One region of the Stenotrophomonas sp. DR822 genome, then DNA from elsewhere that is predicted to be linked to it. Evidence: riboswitches for the same ligand, from Rfam matches in the RefSeq annotation. Region 1 holds a riboswitch; the other holds the start of a gene.
The links. Region 1 has a riboswitch for glycine ahead of K5K93_RS14895 (trimeric intracellular cation channel family protein). Riboswitches for the same ligand answer to the same signal wherever they lie in the genome.
Positions count from the first base shown of each region.

Region 2: it holds a riboswitch for glycine, as region 1 does, so the genes downstream of both, gcvP (aminomethyl-transferring glycine dehydrogenase) here and K5K93_RS14895 (trimeric intracellular cation channel family protein) in region 1, are expected to answer to the same signal.

Region 1 is NZ_CP081826.1:3,241,973-3,253,264, reverse strand. It holds gene K5K93_RS14910 (NAD(P)/FAD-dependent oxidoreductase) at 1-1,117, shown strand, start outside; gene K5K93_RS14905 (nuclear transport factor 2 family protein) at 1,185-1,610, opposite strand; gene K5K93_RS14900 (GIY-YIG nuclease family protein) at 1,683-1,940, opposite strand; glycine riboswitch at 1,981-2,070, shown strand; glycine riboswitch at 2,084-2,187, shown strand; gene K5K93_RS14895 (trimeric intracellular cation channel family protein) at 2,272-2,889, shown strand; gene K5K93_RS14890 (3-deoxy-7-phosphoheptulonate synthase) at 3,061-4,134, opposite strand; gene K5K93_RS14885 (hypothetical protein) at 4,387-4,647, opposite strand; gene K5K93_RS14880 (DUF6616 family protein) at 4,732-5,070, opposite strand; gene K5K93_RS14875 (DNA alkylation repair protein) at 5,147-5,884, opposite strand; gene K5K93_RS14870 (MarR family transcriptional regulator) at 5,881-6,381, opposite strand; gene K5K93_RS14865 (serine hydrolase domain-containing protein) at 6,560-7,723, shown strand; gene groL (chaperonin GroEL) at 7,935-9,584, opposite strand; gene K5K93_RS14855 (co-chaperone GroES) at 9,667-9,954, opposite strand; gene K5K93_RS14850 (endonuclease) at 10,307-11,292, shown strand, end outside.
Region 2 is NZ_CP081826.1:3,926,155-3,937,446, reverse strand. It holds gene K5K93_RS17810 (hypothetical protein) at 1-282, opposite strand, end outside; gene K5K93_RS17805 (siderophore-interacting protein) at 360-1,256, opposite strand; gene K5K93_RS17800 (multidrug effflux MFS transporter) at 1,398-2,624, opposite strand; glycine riboswitch at 2,924-3,026, shown strand; gene gcvP (aminomethyl-transferring glycine dehydrogenase) at 3,088-5,955, shown strand; gene K5K93_RS17790 (VOC family protein) at 6,056-6,466, opposite strand; gene K5K93_RS17785 (amino acid permease) at 6,569-7,945, opposite strand; gene K5K93_RS17780 (AraC family transcriptional regulator) at 8,021-8,743, opposite strand; gene K5K93_RS17775 (catalase) at 8,862-10,958, shown strand; gene K5K93_RS17770 (hypothetical protein) at 10,980-11,292, shown strand, end outside.

The sequences.
Region 1 (11,292 bases):
GTCCGCTCCGGATATCGCCGCACCGCTGCGCCACATCCTCGGCCACCAGCGCAACGTGGAGGTGCGGCTGGGTGAAGTGGTGGCCATCGACAAGCAGGCCCGCCAGATACGCATGGCCGATGGCAGCACGCTGGACTACGACAGCCTGCTGCTGGCCACCGGTGCCACCCACGCCTACTTCGGTCACGACGAATGGGCCGACGATGCACCCGGCCTGAAGACGCTCGACGATGCCATCGCCCTGCGGCGCAAACTGCTGCTGGCGTTCGAACGCGCCGAAGCCGAACCGGACCCGGAAAAGAAGGCGGCATGGCTGAGCTTTGCCGTGGTGGGCGGTGGGCCGACCGGCGTCGAGCTGGCCGGCACCCTCGCGGAAATCGCCCGGCATACGCTGCGCAATGAATTCCGCCACATCGATCCGGCCAGCGCCAAGGTACGGCTGGTCGAGGCCGGTCCGCGCGTGTTGTCCACCTTCCCCGAAGTGCTTTCGCTGAAGGCACGCCGGCAGCTGGAAAAACTGGGCGTGGAAGTGATGACCGGCACGCCGGTGAGCCACATTGATGGACAGGGCTTCAAGCTGGGCGACCAGTTCGTGCCCGCGCGTACCGTGGTCTGGGCCGCCGGCGTGGCCGCCTCACCGTTGGCGCGCACCCTGGACGTGCCGCTGGACCGCGCCGGTCGCGTGCAGGTGCAGCCCGACCTGACCCTGCCTGGTCATCCGGAACTGTTCGTGGCCGGCGACCTTGCTGCGCTGAACCAGGCCAACGGCAAACCGGTACCGGGCGTTGCGCCTGCCGCCAAGCAGATGGGCAAGTACGTGGCGGACGTGATCCGCGCGCGCCTGCATGGCAAGGCAGCACCCGGGCCGTTCAAGTACGCCGACTTCGGCAACCTGGCCACCATCGGCCGCATGGCCGCGATCGTGCACCTGGGCAAGTTGCAGCTGTCCGGCGTGCTGGCCTGGTGGTTCTGGCTGGCCGCGCACGTGTTCTTCCTGATCGGGTTCCGCAACCGCGTCGTGGTGCTGTTGAACTGGGCGGTGGCGTACTGGAGCTACCAGCGCAGCGCGCGGATCATCTTCGGCGATGACCGCGAAGACCGGCGGCCGAAGCGGTAGGGTCCACACCATGCGTGGATGAATTTCTGTGCAGGTTGCATGGAGCGCAGCCACGCATGGCGTGGCTCTACTTCGGCTTCGGGTACCACAGCGCGTTGACGATGACCCAGCGCTGCTCGAAGCGGCCCATGTGGAAGTAGTCGACGAACCACGGGGTTTCCAGCCGCACCGATGCGACGTTGCCGGTCACGTCCAACACCGTGCAGCGGCGATCCCATTGATCCTTCGGGGTCTTCAACGCGCCCTGCTTGGTCAACGCAACCAGCTCTTCCTTCGACATCCGGCGCAGGCCCAGGCGCTCGTCCGGTGTATCACCGAGCACCGCACGTTTGGCCAGGTCCGGATGCAGGGAACGGGCGACGCGCTGCGGGTCGGCCTCCAGCTGGCCATCCACGTAGTCGTGGCAGGTGGCTTCGATGGCTGCGATCGTGGCGGCGTCGGCGACAGGGCTTGTCGCCGCAGCGACAGCGAACAACAGGGCAAGCGTGGACATCCGGGTCTCCAGCGCTGAGGGCTGGGCGATCATGGCATGGCCGGATGCGCCCGATCTACGCATGCCGTGGATCTACTGCAACAGCCAGGCCAGCTTGCGTTCGCGCGGCTGCCGCTTGAGCTCCCATTCGGCACGTGAGGCCGCTGCCCGGTCTGGGTACTCACGCACCGCCAGGACCCGCAGTGGCGGCCGCGACCGGGTGTAGCGGGCCCCCTTGCCGGCCTGGTGGGCAGCAAAGCGGGCCGGCACGTCGGTGCTGATGCCGGCGTAATAGCTGCCGTCGCGGCATTCGAGCAGGTACAGGAACCACGGGCGGGAAGGCGAAACCATGGCCGGATTATGCCGTGCTGCACTGCAGCGGATATACTGCCGCCCGAATGCAGGAGAGAGGCGCCGCGCTGGCGCCCGCCGAAGGCGCAGGCTCCCATGATCGCTCAGGCCGGTGGGCTGGAATCCCACCAACCATGCATTCGACTCGCCGAGCTGGAGAGAGGTCACCGGGCACGCCCGGGACGATCCGCCGAAGGGGCACGCGGCTCACGCCGCTGAACTCTCAGGCAAAAGGACAGCGGGAGCGGCACCGGTCATCGTCATCCCGTCATTGCGCAGGCAGTGGCGGTATGTGCGCATGGCCGGCCCCACCGCGCCCGGAGCCTGTCCCATGCTGCTGTCCATCATCTACCTGATCGCCATTTCCGCCGAAGCCATGACCGGTGCCCTGTCTGCCGGCCGCCGCCGCATGGACCTGTTCGGCGTGGTCATGATCGCCTGTGTCACCGCCCTCGGCGGCGGCTCGCTGCGCGACATCCTGCTTGGCCACTATCCGCTGGGCTGGGTGAAACACCCCGAGTACCTCGGCTTCACCGTGTGCGCGGCGCTGATCGCCACCTGGGTGGCGCGCTGGATGCACCACTTCCGCCGTACCTTCCTGGTGCTCGATGGCCTGGGCCTGATCGCCTTCACCCTGATCGGCTGCTCGATCGCGCGCGAGGCCGGCCATGCACTGCCGATCGTGCTGATCGCCGGCATGCTCACCGGCGCGTTCGGCGGCGTGCTGCGCGACATCCTCTGCAACGAGGTGCCGTTGATCTTCCAGAAGGAGCTGTACGCGATCATCTCGCTGCTGACCGGTGCGGTGTATCTGCTGTTGCTGCACTGGGGCGTGGCCGATGCCACGGCGATCCTGTGCTGCCTGGGCGGTGGTTTCGCCGTGCGTCTGCTGGCCATCCACTACCGCTGGGAAATGCCGAAGTTCGTGTACCACGACGAAGTGCATTGAGCGCTGACGTTCGCCGGGTTTCACACCACCCCGGCGATGTACCTGGCGCTGGCAAGAGTGCGCAGCGCCAGGCGCATCGCCGGTGCAGACGGGCCGGTCTCCAACTCCGACCGGCCCTGATCGCGGCCGCACCCCCGCAGGCGCTGGCCGCCATCCACACACGTGCCGCACTCAAGCGGCTTCGGACACCTTCACCTCACGGCGGGCGCGCACGGCAGCGGCAAGCCGCTCCAGCACCTGCACGGTGGTGTCCCAATCAATGCAGCCATCGGTGATGCTCTGGCCGTAGACCAGCGGCTGGCCTTCCACCAGCTCCTGGCGACCGCCGACCAGGTGGCTTTCGACCATCACACCGACGATGCGCTGCTCGCCGTCTTCCAGCTGGGTGGCGATGTCTTCGATCACCTTCGGCTGGTTTTCGTGGTTCTTCAGGCTGTTGGCGTGGCTGGCATCGATCATCAGGCGCGTCGGCAGCTTGGCCTTGGCCAGCGCCTGGCAGGCATCGGCCACGCTGGCCGCATCGTAGTTCGGCTGCTTGCCACCACGCAGGATCACATGGCAGTCGGGGTTGCCGGTGGTGGAGACGATGGCGGTGCCGCCCTGCTTGGTGACCGACAGGAAGTGATGCGGATTGGAGGCCGCGCCCACGGCATCAGCGGCGATCTTGACGTTGCCGTCCGTGCCGTTCTTGAAGCCGACCGGGCACGACAGCCCCGACGCAAGCTCGCGATGCACCTGGCTTTCGGTGGTGCGTGCACCGATCGCGCCCCATGCCACCAGGTCGGCGATGTACTGCGGCGAGATCACGTCGAGGAACTCGACGCCGGCCGGCAGGCCGAGCTTGTTGATGTCGCGCAGCAGGCCACGGGCGATGCGCAGGCCCTTGTCGATCTTGAAGCTGCCGTCCAGGTCCGGATCGTTGATCAGGCCCTTCCAGCCCACCGTGGTGCGCGGCTTCTCGAAGTACACGCGCATGACGATTTCCAGCTCGCCGGCCAGCGCATCGCGCATCGGCTTCAGGCGCTGTGCGTACTCGATGGCGGCTTTCGGGTCGTGGATCGAGCACGGCCCGACCACCACCGCCAGGCGGTCGTCGCGGCCGTGCAGGATCTGGTGCAGGGCGGCGCGCGAAGCGCTGACGGTGTCGGAGGCTTCGTCATCGCAGGGCAGCATCGCCAGCAGCTGGGCAGGCGGTGTCAGCGGTTCGATGGTGCGGATACGCAGGTCGTCGGTGTGCGGGGGCATGGTGAGGGGTCTCTACGGAAGGTGGGGGTCCGCAGCGTGGCGACATGAAAAAAGCCGCCAGGTTCGCTGGCGGCTTTCGGGAATGCGTCTGAAGCTTTCTTCAGGGTGAGCGCAATCCTTCCTCCGCCGGGGGCTTCGGAAAGTAATACCAATAAAAGCTGGCGTGGGTTGCGTTCATGGGATCTATTGATAACACAGGGTTTTGGCGGGTGCCAACTGTTTCATCCGCAACTGCGGGCGCGGTTCAGCGGACTATCGGCTGCCATGCACTTCCACATCCAGCAGCAGCGTCTCGTGGATGTCGACCCAACGCTCCACCACGCGGTCCAGTTCCTGCCTGGCCTCATCAAGCTGTTCGGGGTTGAGCATGGACCTGGCCGTATACAGATCGGACACCAGCTGCCGCAGGGTGGCTTCCTGGATGGCCACCACCGGCCCTTCCAGGCCGGGTACCTGCAGCGCTGGACTGCTGCCCAGCGCTCCGTACAACGTCACCTGGATCTTGCTCTGCATGCTCGACTTCCCTGCGGATGGATGCGGCCGAGCGCCATCTTTACCTGGAATGGATGACACGCGCATGTGCCACCGCAGGCCGCGTTACAGCGCTGCAAGATCCGCAAGGTGCTGGGCCATCGCATCCACCGCGCCCACGGCATTGGTGGTGGCGAAGTAGTCATGCCAGCCAGTGGCACTGATGGCGGCCACCAGGGCATCGGCATCTGCACGGCTGCCGCACCTCCAGACCGCGTAGTACTGCTCGGTGCTGGCATATGACACGTCGCTGGCCACGCGGCCCATCGCCAACGGTGCGATGCGTGCGGGATCCAATTGCTGCATGCCGGCGCCGATGCGGGTGAAGAAGGCGTTCCGCTGTTCCGCGCACAGCGCTTTCCAGGCCGGCGTCGCCGCGTACAGCTCGATGAGGAGGTGGGACATGTGGTCTTCCTTGAGGGTCGTGGGAGTGCCGGCCAGCGGCCGGCACTACCGGGAAACGTGGGTGAACGGTACGGCGCTACAGCGAGCGCAGCGCGCGCTTGCGGATGTACCTATTGGCTGCGCTGTCGTGCGTTGACTGCCACCGCGTGCACACATCGCGCACCCATCCAGGCTGGCTCTTGCCGGCGTCGTTCAGCCAGTTGCCGACCGAGTCCTGCACGTAGCGCTCGGGATCGTCAGCGAGCGCCTCCAGCAGGGGCAACGCGTGCTCGGGTTGCTGCTTGAACAACACAACGTGCGTGGCCCATACACCGCGGGGGCGAAGCGCCTCACAGGCAAAGCGGCGCAGACGGGGCGAGCGCTGCTGCGTCCAGGGGTGCAGCAGGGCAAGCGCTTCCAGCGGCTCGGCGACGATATCGCTACGCAGGGCCAACCATGCCCATTCCCGCACACCGAAGTGCGGATCATCTGCCAGCGGACGCATCGCCTGCAGCTTGTCGGCCAATGCCGTCCGCACGTCGCCGCCGATCAGATAACAGGCCCATCCGCGCACGGTGTCGGAGGGATGCGCCTGCCAGCAGTGCACGTCCCCCTGCCCCGCCTCGCGCAGCACCGCTGCGGCCAATGCCATGCGCTGGGTGATTCCCTTGCCTGCAGCGGCGCGCATGCGCTGCGTGGATGCCTGGGGCAAGGTCGGTGCCACCGCCTGCAGCAGTGCGGCGAAATCCACTGCGAGGCACTCGGCCAGGTGCGTGCTGGATACGCTGCCCGCATTGAGTGCCTGCAGGCGTGCCGTGCCGATGGTGCCGCTCATGTGCCTGTTTCCTGGCCTGCGTCGGTGTGTCGCCAGACTTTTTCCAGCAGCAGCGACAACTGCACCTGTTCACCGGAATCAAGGCCGTTGAACAGTCCACCGATCCATTGGGTGTGCTGGTCGAACAGATCGTCAGCCAGGCGCTTGCCGCGCGCGGTCAGCACGATCTGCAGACGGCGGCCGTCCTCGGCGTCACTGCGCCGCTGCAGCAGGCCGTCACGCTGCAGACCATCAAGCAGTCCGCTGATGGTGGCGCGGGTGACGCCGGCACGCTCGGCCAACGTATGCGGTGGCAAGGTGCCACCAGCGCCGTGCAGGAGGAACAGCACCACGAAGCGGCCTTCGCTGAGGCCGTGCGGCGCCAACCGTGCGGCGCAGTCGCGGTCGATGGCGGTGGACAGCGAAAGCAGCTGGAAGCACAGACGAAGCTGGGCCAGGTGGGGATCGCCGCGACGGCCAGCCTCCTGGAGGAGAGCCGTGTGTTTTGCTTCAAGCATCCATCATATCCATGATGATTAGGCGCCATATTATATTCACGATCCCGCAGGGCGCAAGCCCGGACCGGGTTGCCGCAGGGCATGACGCGGCGCCGCCCCAGGGCCTGGCTACGGTCGACCGGCGCCGGCAGCCAAAGCTGCGGTAGCATCGCGCCACGTCCCGCCAGGAGTTCCACGCATGTGCCGTGTCGTCCTGTTGTTGCTGACGCTGTTGCCGATCGCCGTAGTCGCCGCGCCCCCTCCGCTGCCCTCGCCAGCCCGCATTGATGCCCAGGCGCGACGGCTGATGCAGGCCGCACACGCACGTGGCATGGCGCTGGCGGTGATCGACGCTGGCAAGGTGGTGCACGTGGCCGCCTATGGCGAGCGCAACGCCGCCGGCGAACCGCTGCGTACCGACACCGTGATGTACGCCGCTTCGTTGACCAAGATGGCCTTTGGCCACCTGGTCGCGCAGCTGGCACAGGACCAGGTGATCGCGCTGGACGCCGGCATTGCCACGTATCTGGACAAGCCGTTGCCGGACTACCCCGTCGATACGAAGCACTACGCCGATTACAGCGTATTGGCCGGCGACGAACGCTGGCGCCGGCTCACCCCGCGCCTGCTGCTCAATCATGGCAGCGGCTTTGCCAACTTCGCGTTTCTGGAACCGGATGGCAGGCTGCAATTCCATTTCGATCCGGGCAGCCGCTACGGCTATTCCGGCGAAGGCTTGATCCTGCTGCAGTTCGTGCTCGAACGGGGGCGCCTTGGCCAGGACATCGGCGCGCTGATGCAGCGGCGCGTGTTTGATCGCTTCGGCATGCCCCGCACCAGCATGATGTGGCGCGGGGATTTCGCCGCCAACCTGGCCGACGGCTGGACCGCCGATGGCACGCCCGAGCCGCATGACGAGCGCAGCCGGGTGCGGGCTGCCGGCTCGATGGATACCACCATCGCCGACATGGCCAACTTCGCAGCGGGCTATGTGCGCGGCGAAGGCCTTTCAGCGGCGATGCGGCAGGAGCTGGTACGTCCGCAGTTGCCGATCACCACGGCCAGCCAGTTTCCGACCCTGCAGGCGGAACTGCCGGTAGCGGAGCGGCGCAGGGACCTGGCAGCCGGCCTGGGCGTGGTCACCTTCCGCGGACCGCAGGGGCCCGGCTTCTACAAGGGCGGCCACGATGACGCGGTGGGCAACACCCTGGTGTGCATCGAGCAGGGCCAGCGCTGCGTGGTGATGCTGGGCAACGATGTCCGCGCCGAGGCGGCGTTTCCGGCGCTGGTGGCGTTCGTGCTGGGCGATACCGGAGTGCCGTGGGACTGGGAGTACGGCACGCAGAAGGTGTTCGTGCGCTGACGCCATCCACGCATGGCGTGGATCTACTGGCATGGACCGATGGGCATGGACCGATGGGCATGGATTCATGGGCATGGCCCCATGGGCATGGATTCATTGGCATGGACACATGGGTATGGATACACGGGTATGGACCCATTGGCGGCAACACGCCACCCACAAAAAACCCCGCCTTGCGGCGGGGTTTTTCATTGCAGCAGTGCAGCGGGACTTAGAAGTCCATGCCGCCCATGCCACCCATGCCGCCCATGCCACCAGCGCCACCCATGGCCGGCTCGTCCTTCTTCGGAGCTTCGGCAACCATGGCTTCGGTGGTGATCATCAGGCCAGCGATCGAGGCTGCGTTCTGCAGCGCCGAACGGGTCACCTTGGTCGGGTCCAGGATGCCGAACTGCAGCATGTCACCGAACTCGCCGGTAGCGGCGTTGTAGCCGAAGCTGCCGGTGCCTTCCTTGACCTTGTTGACGATGACCGACGGCTCTTCACCGGCATTGGCAACGATTTCGCGCAGCGGGGCTTCCATCGCGCGCAGGGCGATCTGGATGCCGTGGTTCTGGTCTTCGTTGCCACCCTTCAGGCCAGCCAGTGCGGAGACCGCACGGACCAGGGCAACGCCGCCGCCCGGGACCACGCCTTCTTCAACGGCCGCACGGGTCGCGTGCAGGGCGTCGTCGACGCGATCCTTCTTTTCCTTCATTTCGATTTCGGTCGACGCGCCGACCTTGATCACTGCAACGCCACCGGCCAGCTTGGCCACGCGCTCCTGCAGCTTCTCGCGGTCGTAGTCCGAGGAGGTGTCTTCGATCTGGGTCTTGATCTGCGCAACGCGCGAATCGACCGCAGCCTTGTCACCCACGCCATCGATGATGGTGGTGTTTTCCTTGGAGACCTGCACCTTCTTGGCGCGGCCCAGGTCCTTGATGGTGGCCTTCTCCAGCGACAGGCCGACTTCCTCGGAGATCACGGTGCCGCCGGTCAGCACGGCCATGTCTTCCAGCATCGCCTTGCGACGGTCGCCGAAGCCCGGCGCCTTGACGGCCACGACCTTGACGATGCCGCGGATGGTGTTGACCACCAGGGTCGCCAGCGCTTCGCCTTCGACTTCCTCGGCAACGATCAGCAGCGGCTTGCCAGCCTTGGCGACGCCTTCCAGCACCGGCAGCAGGTCACGGACGTTGGAGATCTTCTTGTCGTGCAGCAGGATGTACGGGTCATCCAGGTCAGCGGTCTGCGACTGCTGGTTGTTGATGAAGTACGGGGACAGGTAGCCGCGGTCGAACTGCATGCCCTTGACCACGTCCAGCTCGTTGTCCAGGCCCGAGCCTTCTTCAACGGTGATCACGCCTTCCTTGCCGACTTCCTTCATCGCGTTGGCGATGATCTGGCCGATCGACTCGTCCGAGTTGGCCGAGATCGTGCCGACCTGGGCAATGGCCTTGTCGTCAGCGGTCGGCTTGGAGATGTTCTTCAGCTCGGCGACGGCGGCCACCACGGCCTTGTCGATACCGCGCTTGAGGTCCATCGGGTTCATGCCGGCAGCAACAGCCTTGGCGCCTTCGCGGATCAGGGCCTGGGCCAGCACGGTGGCGGTGGTGGTGCCGTCGCCGGCGTCGTCGTTGGTACGCGAGGCGACTTCCTTCACCATCTGCGCGCCCATGTTCTCGAACTTGTCAGCCAGTTCGATTTCCTTGGCGACGGACACGCCGTCCTTGGTGATGGTCGGGGCGCCGAAGCTCTTCTCGAGCACGACGTTGCGGCCCTTCGGGCCCAGGGTGGCCTTGACGGCATTGGCGAGAACGTTGACGCCGCGCACCATGCGCGAACGGGCGTCTTCACCGAAACGAATATCCTTGGCAGCCATTGCGTTTACCTCATTGGTAGCGCCGGGCCATGCCCGGCGGCTGGGTGTTGGAATCAGGGGATGAAGCAGGTCGCGCCGACGCTCAGCCGATGACGGCGAGCACGTCGTCTTCGCGCAGGACCTTGTACTCGACGCCTTCGCTCTTGTACGAGCTGCCGGCGTACTGGCCGTAGATGACCTTGTCACCGACCTTCAGCGACGGAGCGCGCACGTTGCCGTTGTCCAGCGGCTTGCCCGGGCCCACGGCCACGACTTCACCCTTGGTGGACTTTTCCTTGGCGGAGTCCGGGATCAGGATGCCACCGGCGGAAACTTCGTCGGCTTCGATCGGCTTGACCACAACGCGGTCGTGCAGCGGCTTGATGCTCATGTGGGACCTCTTAAGTTATTGATTGGTCTGAAAAAGTCCGGCGATGTTAGCACTCACACCAGGCGACTGCCAGCAACGCGCGTGAAAAAGCCCGACAGGTCGGGAGCACGACAGAGATGGAGACCTCCGGAGCCCTTTCAAGGCCCGCCCCCGAAATTTTTCCCGGCGGACCGGCGGCACACCATCCCTGCGCGGACGCCTTTATAGGGATGCGTCGCGGCAAGCCAAGGGGGAATTGGCCACCATTTGGTGACCGCCGTCGCACTGTCAGATATCTGGCGTTCATTTACGACAAAGTGTCACCGGATCGGCTTTAGGGTGGCCCGGCATTCCCAATCACAAGGAGTAGTCGATGCGATTGCTGTCCCCGCTCGCCGCCGCCTGCCTGCTGGCCCTGGCTGCAGCGCCGGCCCAGGCCGAGGTCTTCATCAACGAACTGCACTACGACGACAGCACCGCTGCCGGTGACGTCGGCGAAGCCATCGAAGTGGTCGCCACCGCCGGCGAGGACCTGTCCGGCTACCGCCTGTACCTCTACAACGGCAGCAACCCGTCGGCCGCCACGGTCTACGCCAACAACGCGGTGCCGGCCGGAACCGCGGCCAGCTGCGGCAGCGCCACCCTGGCGGTGGTCACCTACCCCAGCAACGGCCTGCAGAACGGTGCCAACGACGGCATCGCCCTGGTCGACGCCAGCGGCAAGGTGGTCCAGTTCCTCAGCTACGAGGGCGCGATCACCGCTTCCGGTGGCCCCGCCGCCGGCATGACCAGCCAGAACATTCCGGTTGCCGAAACCAACAGCACCGCAGCGGGCACCTCGCTGCAGCTGACCGGCAGCGGCAGCCAGTACGCGCACTTCACCTGGGCCGAATCGGCCAGGCAGACCTTCGGCAGCTGCAACAACAACCAGACCTTCAGCGGCGGCGGCACCCCGGGACCGAACACGCCGCCGTCGGTGTCCACCACCACGCCCGCACAGGGCAGCAGCACCTTCCCTGCCGCCGCCGACCTGGAAGTGGTGTTCAGCGAGACGGTCAACCTCGCCAGCGGCGCCTTCGCACTGACCTGCGGCACTTCGGGCAGCGTGCCGCTGACCTGGCCGGCCAGCGGCAAGAGCGTGAAGCTGTCGACCAACACCGCGCTGGTCGCCGGTGAAGCCTGCCGCTTCGACATCCGTGCCGCACGCATCACCGATGCGCAGGGTGCCCGCCCGGCGACCGACAGCCGCATCGCCTTCACCGTGGCCACCACCACCGGCAATCCGGACCCGGGCAATCCCGGCGGACCGGCCGGTTACTACTCGAAGGTCAACACCAGCAGCCCCAGCCAGCTGCGCTG
Region 2 (11,292 bases), 680 kb from region 1:
GTAAATCAAGCGCACGGGCGTGCCCTGCCGTTCGTGCAGCTCACCGGCCTGCATGATCAGCGCCAGCACCTGGGCCGCACTTTCGCTCTGGCCGGCGATGCGGCCATCCATGCCCAGCACCCATTCGCCGTCGCGGCGGACGATGCCGGCCAGCAGCGTGCGCTGCGTGTCGCGCAGCTCGGCGTGCGGCTCGACGGGCGAGGCAGTGGCGGCGGCCTTGTTGGCAGCCTGCTGTTCCTGGCGACGGCGCTGGTCGCGGCGGGATTTGGAAGAGGTCGACATCAGTGGGGCTTGCATTGCGGGGGCGCAAGGATAACCCACACCCCCTGCATGCCGGTTCACGCCGATGCGGTAGCGGCTCAGTCCAGTACCCGCCCCTGCCGCCAGTACCCCATGAAGGTGATCGCGCGGCGATCCAGGCCGCAGTCTTTCAGCAGATGCCGGCGGATCGCCATCACCGCGCCGGCCTCGCCCGCTACCCAGGCATACAGCGCGCCGTCCGCGCTGGCGTCCGCTTGCTCCCACAGGATCTGCGCATCAACGTCGATGTCGTCCAGTTCGGCAGCCCCGGCGACGGTCGCGGCCGCCGCCAGCCGCGCCTGCACCGCCTGCAGCAACCGCTGCCCATGGGCCTGCTCCCCGCGTGGCAACCACACCAGTTCGGCCGTAGCCGGGGCCTTCAATGGCACCGCATCACCGGCCTGGGCGATCTCCAGCAGGGCCAGCGTGCGCGGCGGATCGGCCAGCCCGGCCAGTTCCTCGAGGATGCCGGCCACCGCCGGCAACGCGGTCTCATCGGCCACCAGCAGCACCTGGCCTACCCCGGCTGGCGGCTTCCATTCCCAGCCCTCGCTGCTGTCCGCACAGTCGGCATCGGGGGCCAGCAGCACCACGCGGTCGCCCGGCCGTGCATGCGTGGCCCAGCGCGAGGCCGGTCCGGTCTGGCCATGCAGCACGAAGTCGACGTCGACCTCGCACTCGCCGGCACGCAGCTGGCGGAGAGTAAAGGTGCGCATCGGCGGCCGCGCCTCATCGGGCAGTGCCCGGTAACGGTCATACCAGTCTTCGCCGCTGGGCACGTCCGGCGCGTCCTGGCCGGGCAAAGGGAAAAACACCTTGATACGCTGGTCCGGGCCTTCGGTCTTCATGTGCGCCACGTCGGCGCCGGTGAACACCATGCGGTCCAGGGAAGGAGAAAGAACGCGGCGCTCCTTCAGCGCCACCTCGAACATCCGGTAGGTCTGCTGCGCAGCCATGCGGGTACCTCATGCGACGACATCGGAATGGCTGGCTGTCGTGCACCCACGAACCGGCTCGCTGGAAACCCCAGCCTAATCCCTGGCCGCAGCGCCGCAACGGATCCGCGCGTGATGACGCGCCCTACCCCTGCACGACGCTCAATGCGCCGTGCTGGCTGCCTCTGATGCGCGCTCGCGCTGGTGCTCCCAGTACCAGAACACGAAGCCGGCCGCGAAGAAGCCCGCCTGTCCCAGTGCCAGGTGCAGCGGGTTGTTGTGCAGCAGCGGCGATACCACGCCGGCCACCACGGTGCTGATCATCAGCTGCACGAACGCCTGCAGCGACGACGCCAGGCCGCGCTGCAGCGGATACATGTCCAGCACCGCCAGCGCCAGGATCGGGAAGATCAGCGCCATGCCCATGCCGCCAAGGAAGATCGGCATCACCGCCCACGGCAGCGCGAACTGCGGCGCCAGGGTGACGTAGCCGATGTTCAGCACGGCAGAGACCGCACACAGGCTGAAACCGAGCGCGACCTGCCGGGTCGGTGTGCTGTGCCCGGCCATGCGCCCGGACAGGAACGAACCGGTGGTCATGCCGCCGATGGTGGGAATGAACAACCACGCAAAGCCACCTTCACCCAGATGCAGGTGCTGCATCACGATGGCCGGCGCCGAGGAGATGTACAGGAAGATGCCGCCGAACCCGATGCTGCCGGCCAGGGCCAGGCGCAGGAACCGCGGGTTGAAGCCGATGCGCACGTAATCGCGCAGCAACGTGCGTGGCGACAGGGCGATCCGCGCCTGCACCGGATGGGTTTCCGGCAGGAAGCGCGCGGTGGCCGCCAGCAGCACCAGCGCGAACACCACCAGGAACCAGAAGATCAGCGGCCAGCCGGCACCGCTGAGCAGGATCCAGCCACCGATGATCGGCGCGATGGCCGGGGCGATACCGAACAGCATCGACACCTGGCTCATCAGCCGCTGCGCGTCGTGGCCGTGGTACAGATCGCGGATCACCGCGCGGCCGACGATCATGCCCACGCCGGCGGACAGGCCCTGCAGTGCGCGGAACGCCAGCAGCGTGGTCAGGTCGGTAGACAACGCACAGCCCACCGAGGCGCCGACGAAGATCACCAGGCCGCCGAGGATCACCCGCTTGCGCCCCCACGCATCGGACAGCGGGCCATGGGCCAGGCTCATCAGGCCGTAGAACAGCAGGTAGACGCTGATGGTCTGCTGCACCGCCACCTCGTCCACCGCCAGGCGCTGGGCCAGCTGCGGAAACGCGGGAAAGATGGTGTCGATCGAGAACGGACCGAACATGGCCAGGCCAGCGAGCAACAGGGCCATGCGGCGGGTGGAAGGAGCAACGGCGGCGGTCATCGGGCAAGCGTCCGGCAGGGCCATGCATGACACGCACGGCGGGCGCCGATCCCCTGCAGCAGGGACGGCGCCAGATGAATACGAGAATCCCACCATCATAGGTGGGGAATGCGCGCGATGCCATGCAAGGATGCACAGAACGCACGCCCGGACCATCGGCCATTCAGCCCCGTGAGGCCAGCCCGGGCCACCGTCAGGCGCCGGCAACGAGCTATAATCGGCGGGCAACACGGTGGGAGAAGCAGGTCACCGCTGCCGAAGGCGCAACGCCCGTAATCGCTCAGGCCCGATACCACCCGTAACAGAACTCTGGAGAGACCGGTTCGATCCGGCGCCGAAGGGGCACGAAGCTGCGGTTTTCCGCGCTTTTAAACTCTCAGGCAAAAGGACAGAGGGGCGCCCGCAGACCGCCGACCGGCGGCTTGTGCCCGTGCGTGTGCCCTTTCCTGACGGATCCTTCGCCATGTCCCAGAACACCCCTTCCCTGCGTGAGCTCGAGCACCATTCGGCGTTCGTCGAGCGCCACATCGGCCCCAACGATGCCGAGATCGCGCAGATGCTCGGCGTCATCGGCCACGCCTCGCTGGATGCGATGACCGATGCCATCGTGCCGGCCAAGATCAAGTCGCCGGCACCGCTGGCGCTGCCGGAGTCGATCACCGAAGTGCAGGCGCTGGCGAAGATCCGCGCGATCGCCGACAAGAACACCGTGCTGCGCAGCTTCATCGGCCAGGGCTACTACGGCACCCACACGCCGAACGTGATCCTGCGCAACATCCTGGAAAACCCGGCCTGGTACACCGCCTACACCCCGTACCAGGCGGAAATCTCGCAGGGCCGCATGGAAGCGCTGATCAACTTCCAGACCCTGTGTGCCGACCTGACCGGCATGGAAATCGCCAACGCCTCGCTGCTGGACGAAGCCACGGCCGCCGCTGAAGCGATGACCCTGGCCAAGCGCTCGGCCAAGTCGAAGTCGGACACCTTCTTCGTGCACGACGCCGTGCACCCGCAGACGCTGGAACTGCTGCGCACCCGCGCCGAACCCATGGGCATCGTGCTGCGCGTGGGCACCCCGGCCGAAGCGCTGGAAGCGGAAGCCTTCGGCCTGCTGCTGCAGTACCCGGACACCTTCGGCCAGGTGGGCGACTACAAGGCGCTGGTCGATGCCGTGCACGCGCGCGGCGGCCTGGTGGCTGTGGCCACCGACCTGCTGGCACTGACCCTGCTGGCCGCCCCGGGCGAATGGGGTGCGGACATCGTGGTCGGCAACAGCCAGCGTTTCGGCGTGCCGTTCGGCTTCGGTGGCCCGCATGCGGCGTTCATGGCCTGCCGTGACGCCTACAAGCGTTCGATGCCGGGCCGCCTGATCGGCGTCTCGATCGACGCACAGGGCAACCCGGCCTACCGCCTGACCCTGCAGACCCGCGAACAGCACATCCGCCGCGAGAAGGCCACCTCCAACATCTGCACCGCACAGGTGCTGCTGGCGGTGATGGCCTCGATGTACGCCGTCTACCACGGCCCGGAAGGCCTGACCCGCATCGCCCGCCGCACCCATCGCCTGGCCGCCATCCTGGCCAGCGCGCTGCGCACTGCCGGTGTGCAGGTCGGTGCCGACTTCTTCGACACGCTGCACGTCACCGGTGTCGACGCCGACGCGATCCATGCCAAGGCCCGTGCCGCCGGCTACAACCTGCGTGCGATCGACAGCAGTTCGGTCGGCATCAGCCTGGACGAGACCGCCACCCGCGCCGACATCGTCGCCGTAGGCGCGCTGTTCGGTGCCACCGTTGATGTGGACGCGCTCGATGCCAGCACCGCCGATGCGCTGCCGGCCGGCCTGCTGCGCCAGTCCGCGTTCCTGACCCACCCGGTGTTCAACACCCACCACAGCGAGCACGAACTGCTGCGCTACCTGCGTTCGCTGGCCGACAAGGACCTGGCGATGGACCGCACGATGATCCCGCTGGGCTCGTGCACCATGAAGCTCAACGCCACCGCCGAAATGATCCCGGTGACCTGGCCGGAGTTCTCGCAGATCCACCCGCTGGTGCCGGCCGAGCAGGCGCTGGGCTACAAGGAACTGATCGATTCGCTGGAAGCGATGCTGGTCGAGTGCACCGGCTACGACGCCGTCAGCCTGCAGCCAAACTCCGGTGCGCAGGGCGAGTACGCCGGCCTGCTGGCGATCCGCGCCTACCACCGCTCGCGTGGCGAAGATCACCGTGACATCTGCCTGATTCCGGATTCGGCGCATGGCACCAACCCGGCCTCGGCGCAGATGTGCGGCATGAAGGTCGTGGTCACCAAGACCGATGCCAACGGCAACGTCGACGTTGAAGACATCCGCCTCAATGCCGAGAAGTACAGCGACCGCCTGGCCGCGATCATGATGACCTACCCGTCCACGCACGGCGTGTTCGAGGAAGAGGTGGTGGAGATCTGCGAGATCATCCACAAGCATGGCGGCCAGGTGTACACCGACGGCGCCAACATGAACGCCCTGGTCGGCGTGGCCAAGCCGGGCAAGTGGGGTTCGGACGTTTCGCACCTGAACCTGCACAAGACCTTCTGCATCCCGCACGGCGGCGGCGGCCCGGGCGTTGGCCCGTGTGCGGTCAAGTCGCACCTTGCCCCGTTCCTGCCGGGCAAGCTGGGTGACAACGGTCCGGTCGGCATGGTCAGCGCCGCCAGCTTCGGCAGCGCCTCGATCCTGCCGATCAGCTGGATGTACATCGCGATGATGGGCACCGAGGGCCTGCGCAAGGCCACCCAGGTCGCCCAGCTCAACGCCAACTACATCGCCAAGCGCCTGGCCCCGCACTTCAAGACCCTGTACACCGGTCGCAACGGCCTGGTCGCGCACGAGTGCATCCTGGACGTGCGTCCGCTGGAGAAGGCCAGCGGCATCGGTGCCGAAGACGTGGCCAAGCGCCTGATCGACTTCGGCTTCCATGCCCCCACCCTGAGCTTCCCGGTGGCCGGCACGCTGATGGTCGAACCGACCGAAAGCGAATCGCTGCACGAGCTGGACCGCTTCATCGACGCGATGATCCAGATCCGCGAAGAGATCACCGCGATCGAAGACGGCCGCCTGGACCGCGAGGACAACCCGCTGAAGAACGCCCCGCACACGGCCACGGCCGTGACCGCCAGCGAGTGGACCCACGCCTACCCCCGCGAGCTGGCCGCCTTCCCGCTGCCGAGCCTGAAGCTGCAGAAGTACTGGCCGCCGGTCGCCCGCGTCGACAACGTGTACGGCGACAAGAACGTGATGTGTGCCTGCATCCCGGTCGATGCCTACAAGGATGATGAAGTCGAGGCGTAAGCCATCGCGGCATCGGAAATGAGAACGGCCCGCGCAAGCGGGCCGTTCTTGTTTTCCGGTAGCGCCGGGCCATGCCCGGCGAGCGCAGCGGCAGAACGCGTCACGGGTCGGGCATCTGCCCCAGGCTCAACTGCCACGACACGCCGAAGCGGTCCTGCACCCAGCCGTAGCGGCTGCTGAAATCCTGCTCGCCCACCGGCATCAGCCAGTGCCCGCCGTCACCCAGCACGCGCGCGGCACGCTCGAATGATTCGGCGCCGGAACACTCGACGAACAGCGAGATCGAGGGCGTGAAGGTGAAGTCGTGCATATCCAGGCTGTCAAAGCACAGGTAGTGGGTGCCGCCGAGCAGGAAAATGGCCTGGCGAACCTGCCCGGGCACGCCCGCGCCCGCCCCGTCCGGGTGGCGCTGCAGGGCCAGCAGGCGGAATTCGGCGAAGGCTTCGGCATACACGGCCAGCGCCGCTTCGGCCTGGCCGGTGAACATCAGGAAGGGACGGCTGCGCAGCATGCGGTGCTCCCGTTCGTCGGGCCGGTGATGGCCCACCCGATCAGGATGGCACGGCGGATGTGCAGCCCCCGTGGTAGCGCCGGGCCATGCCCGGCGGCCCCATCACGCCTCGCGCATGCGCCGGGCGATGGCGCTGCTGGCCGCGATGGTCGCCGTCAGCGCCACCATGGACAGGAACTGCAGGCGCGTATGCGCTTCACTCAGCAACAGGCCGAAGATCAGCGCCAGGATCGCCAGCGCACAGACAGTCAGCCACGGGAAGCCCGCCATGCGGAACGGCAGGCGCGTGCCCAGGCGGTCGGCGCGACGGCGCAGCACCAGTTGCGAGACCAGCGACAACGTCCACACCAGCAGGCAGGTGGAGCCGACGATGTTCAGCAGCACCGGCAACACCTTGTCCGGGAACAGCAGTTCCATGATGGTGGCGGCAAAGCCGAACAGGACGCTGGCCAGCACCGCGATCACCGGCACCTGGCGCGGATCGGTCCAGCCCAGCACGGCCGGTGCTTCGCGGCGTTGCGCCAGCGAATACATCATGCGCGAGGCGCCGTAGAGGTTGGCATTGAGCGCTGACAGCAGGGCGATCACCGCGATCAGGGTGATGGCGGTGGCCGCGCCCGGAATATTGGCGACATCAAGAACAGCGGCAAACGGCGACTTCAGCGCTTCGCTGGTCCACGGCACCACGGCGATGATCACGCTCAGCGAACCGATGTAGAACACCAGGATGCGCCAGGCCACGGTGCGGATGGCACGGGCGATGCTGCGCTCGGGGTCTTCGGTCTCCGCCGCAGCGACGGCCACGATTTCGGTGCCACCGAAGGCGAACACCACCACCAGCAGCGCCGCGCCGATGCCGGCCAGTCCCTTCGGTGCGAAGCCACCGTGCTCGGTGAAGTTGCTCAGGCCTGGCGAGGCCACCTGCGGCAGCCAGCCCATCAGCAGCGCCACGCCCACGGCGATGAAGGCCAGGATCGCCGCCACTTTGAGGATGGCGAACCAGAATTCGAACTCGCCGAAGTTCTTCACCCCGAGCAGGTTGATCGCGGTGAAGAACAGCATGAAGGCCAATGCCGCCATCGGTACCGGCACCACCGGCCAGACCGTGGCCAGCAACCCGGCCGCACCCACCGCCTCGGCGGCGATCACGATGACCAGCTGCACCCACCACAGCCAGCCCACGGTGGCACCGGCGGTGGCGCCCATGGCATCGGCCGCATACACCGAGAACGCACCGCTGGTCGGCTTGGCCGCAGCCATTTCCCCCAGCGCGTTCATCACGATGATCACCAGCGCGCCGGCCACCAGGTAGGACACCAGCACCGCCGGGCCAGCCGCCTGCACGCCCACGCCGGAGCCGAGGAACAGGCCGGCGCCGATGGCGCTGCCCAGCCCCATCATGATCAGCTGGCGTGGCTTGAGCGAATGGCCGAGGCGGGAGGGCGAAGCGGTGGTATCGGGGGTGGCGGGCATCGGCAGGGCTGGCGGCGGCTACAAGGGCGACACCTTACCGTGTCCAGCCGCCGCGGGGATAGGCACAGCGCAGCAGGAAACTCAGGCCGGTACCGGCTCGCCGACATTGCCGCCGATGCGGGCGCGGTAGGCACGCGGGGAGAAACCGGTTTCAGCCTTGAACTTGCGGGTGAACGCGCTCTGGTCGCTGAAACCGCAGGCCTGGCCGATGCAGGCGATGCTCTCGTTGCCATGCAGCAGGTGCATGGCCATCTGGATCCGCAGCCGGGTCAGCACCTGCTGCGGCGTCATCTGGAACACCTTGCGGAAGCTGCGCTCCAGCTTGGACAGCGAGAATCCGGTGATGTCCAGCAGCGTCTGCATCCGCACGTTCTCGGCGTAGTGCATATTGAGGTGGGCCAAGGCCAGACGAAGCTGCTCGTACTGGGTCCCGAGGCTGTCCTTCTGGCCAAGGTCGCGGGAAATGCCGATCAGCCCCTCGACCTGCCCGTCCACCAGCAGCGGGCGTTTGCAGGTCAGGCACCAGCCCGGTTCGCGGTTGGCGAACAGGTGCAGCTCCATCAGGTTCTCGATCACCTCGCCGGACAGCACGCGTGCGTCCTGGTCGACATAGTCCGCACTCAGGCCGGTGGGGTAGATCTCGGCCGCGGTGCGTCCGATCACGTCCTTGCGCGCACGCAGGCCCAGCCGTCGCAGCATGGTCTGGTTGACGTAGGTGTAGCGGCCCTGGCGGTCCTTCATGAAGAACAGCACGTCCGGAATGGCGTCGAACAGGGCTTCGATGTCGGCGGGTTCGACTCGCATGCGGCAAGCATACCCGAGCCGCCGATTTGTCTGCGCGTTCACTCCCACGGGACCGTGCATTAACGCCGGCGGCGCCACTGTCTGGGGTCTGCCCCCTACCCGCTCCAGGAGATCCTCCATGGCCGCCAGCAAGCCGACCGGCAAGCGCGCTCCCGCCACCACCTCCGCTGACCGTGACAGCCGCGGCCAGGGCGATGAACTGCATCAGCTCGCAGGAGGCGCCCATCCGGTACTGACCAGCAACCAGGGCATTCCGGTTGCCGACAACCAGAACTCCCTGCGCCAGGGACCGCGTGGCCCCACCCTGCTGGAAGACTTCCTGCTGCGCGAGAAGATCACCCACTTCGACCACGAGCGTATTCCCGAGCGCATCGTCCACGCGCGCGGTTCGGCTGCCCACGGCTTCTTCGAGCTGACCCGGTCGCTGGGCAAGGTGACCCGGGCGAAGATCCTCACCGAGGTCGGGGTGAAGACGCCGGTGTTCACCCGCTTCTCCACGGTTGCCGGCGGCGCCGGCTCGGTCGACACCCCGCGCGACGTGCGCGGCTTTGCGGTGAAGTTCTACACCGGGGAAGGCAACTGGGACCTGGTCGGCAACAACATTCCGGTGTTCTTCATCCAGGACGCGATCAAGTTCCCCGACCTGATCCATGCGGTGAAGATGGAACCGGACCGCGCCTTCCCGCAGGCGGCCAGCGCACACGACACGTTCTGGGATTTCGTCTCGCTGATGCCCGAATCGATGCACATGATCATGTGGGCGATGAGCGACCGCACGATTCCGCGCTCGCTGCGCACCATCGAAGGCTTCGGCATCCACAGCTTCCGCCTGCTGGATGAAGAAGGGAACTCCACCTTCGTCAAGTTCCACTGGCGGCCGAAGCTGGGGCTGCAGTCCACCGTCTGGGACGAGGCGCTGAAGCTGCAGGCCGCCGACAACGATTTCCACCGCCGCGACCTGTTCGAGGCGATCCAGCGCGGCGACTTCCCCGAGTGGGAGCTGGCCGTGCAGCTGTTCACCGAAGAACAGGCCGATGGCTTCCCGTTCGACCACCTGGACCCGACCAAGATCATCCCCGAGTCGCTGGTGCCGCTGCAGGTGATCGGACGCATGGTGCTGGACCGCTGGCCGGACAACTTCTTCGCCGAAACCGAGCAGGTCGCCTTCTGCCCGGCCAACGTGCCACCGGGCATCGATTTCAGCAACGACCCGCTGCTGCAGGGGCGGCTGTTCTCCTACCTGGATACCCAGCTGATCCGCCTGGGCGGACCGAACTTCAACCAGATTCCGATCAACGCACCGAAGTGCCCCTTCGCCAACCACCAGCGCGATGGCCATATGCAGATGCAGGTGCCGAAGGGGCGCGTGGCCTACGACCCCAGTTCGCTGCAAGAGGACAGCCCGCGCGAAACGCCCGCCGGTTTCCGCAGCCACGCCAGTGCCGATGATGGGCGCAAGGGCCGCACCCGCGCGGAGAGCTTTGCCGACCACTACAGCCAGGCGCGGATGTTCTTCCGCAGCCTGGAAAAACCGGAACAGGCGCACCTGGCCTCGGCGCTGGTGTTCGAGCTGTCGAAGGTGGAAACCGAGAAGGTGCGCGTGCGCACCGTCAGCCATCTGCGCAACATCGACGAAGGCCTGGCCAAGCGCGTGGCCGACGGGCTGGCACTGGGCACCCTGCCCGCCCCGGCACCGACGGCAACCCCAGCACAGGACCTGCCCGCCGCACCCGAGGTCCGCGTGATCGGCCGCAACAAGCCCCTGCTGCAGGGGCGCTGCATCGGCATCCTGTTCGACGAGGGCTCCGATGCACGGGTGATCGCCACTCTGCGCAAGTCCGCCGAAAAGGCCGGCGCCAGCGTCAAGCTGGTCGCACCGAAAGTCGGTGGCGCCACGCTCAGCGACGGCAAAGTACAGGCCGCCGACGGACAGTTGGCCGGTACCCCGTCGGTGGTGTTCGACGCAGTGGCGGTCGTGCTGAGTGCCGACGCCGGCAAGGCCTTGGCCAAGGAAGCGGCAGCCGTGGGCTTTGTCAGCGATGCCTGGGCGCACCTGAAAGCCATCGCCAGTGACGAAGGCGCACAGGCCCTGTTGAAGGCAGCGCGCGTCGGCAACGATGCCGGCACCGTCGAGGCCGAGGACAGCAAGGCCTTCCTCACCGCTGCTGCCACCCGCCAGTGGGCTCGCGAGCCGAAGCTGCGCCTGCTGGCCTGACCATCCGACAGGAGAATCCCCATGCCCCGTGGTGACAAATCCGCCTATACCGACAAGCAGAAGCGCCAGGCCGAGCATATCGAAGAGAGTGAGCGCGAACGCGGTGCCAGTGAAGGCACCGCCGAGCGTATCGCCTGGGCCACCGTGAACAAGCAGGATGGGGGTGGCAAGCGCAGCGGCAGCGCGCGCAAGGCAACGAAGAAGGTGGCCAGAAAGACAACGGCGAAGAAGGCTTCCGCAAGCAAGGCGCCGGCGAAGAAGGTGGCGAAGAAGACCGCCGCGAAAAAGACGCCTGCGAAGAAGACACCTGCAAAGAAGACGGCTGCAAAGAAGG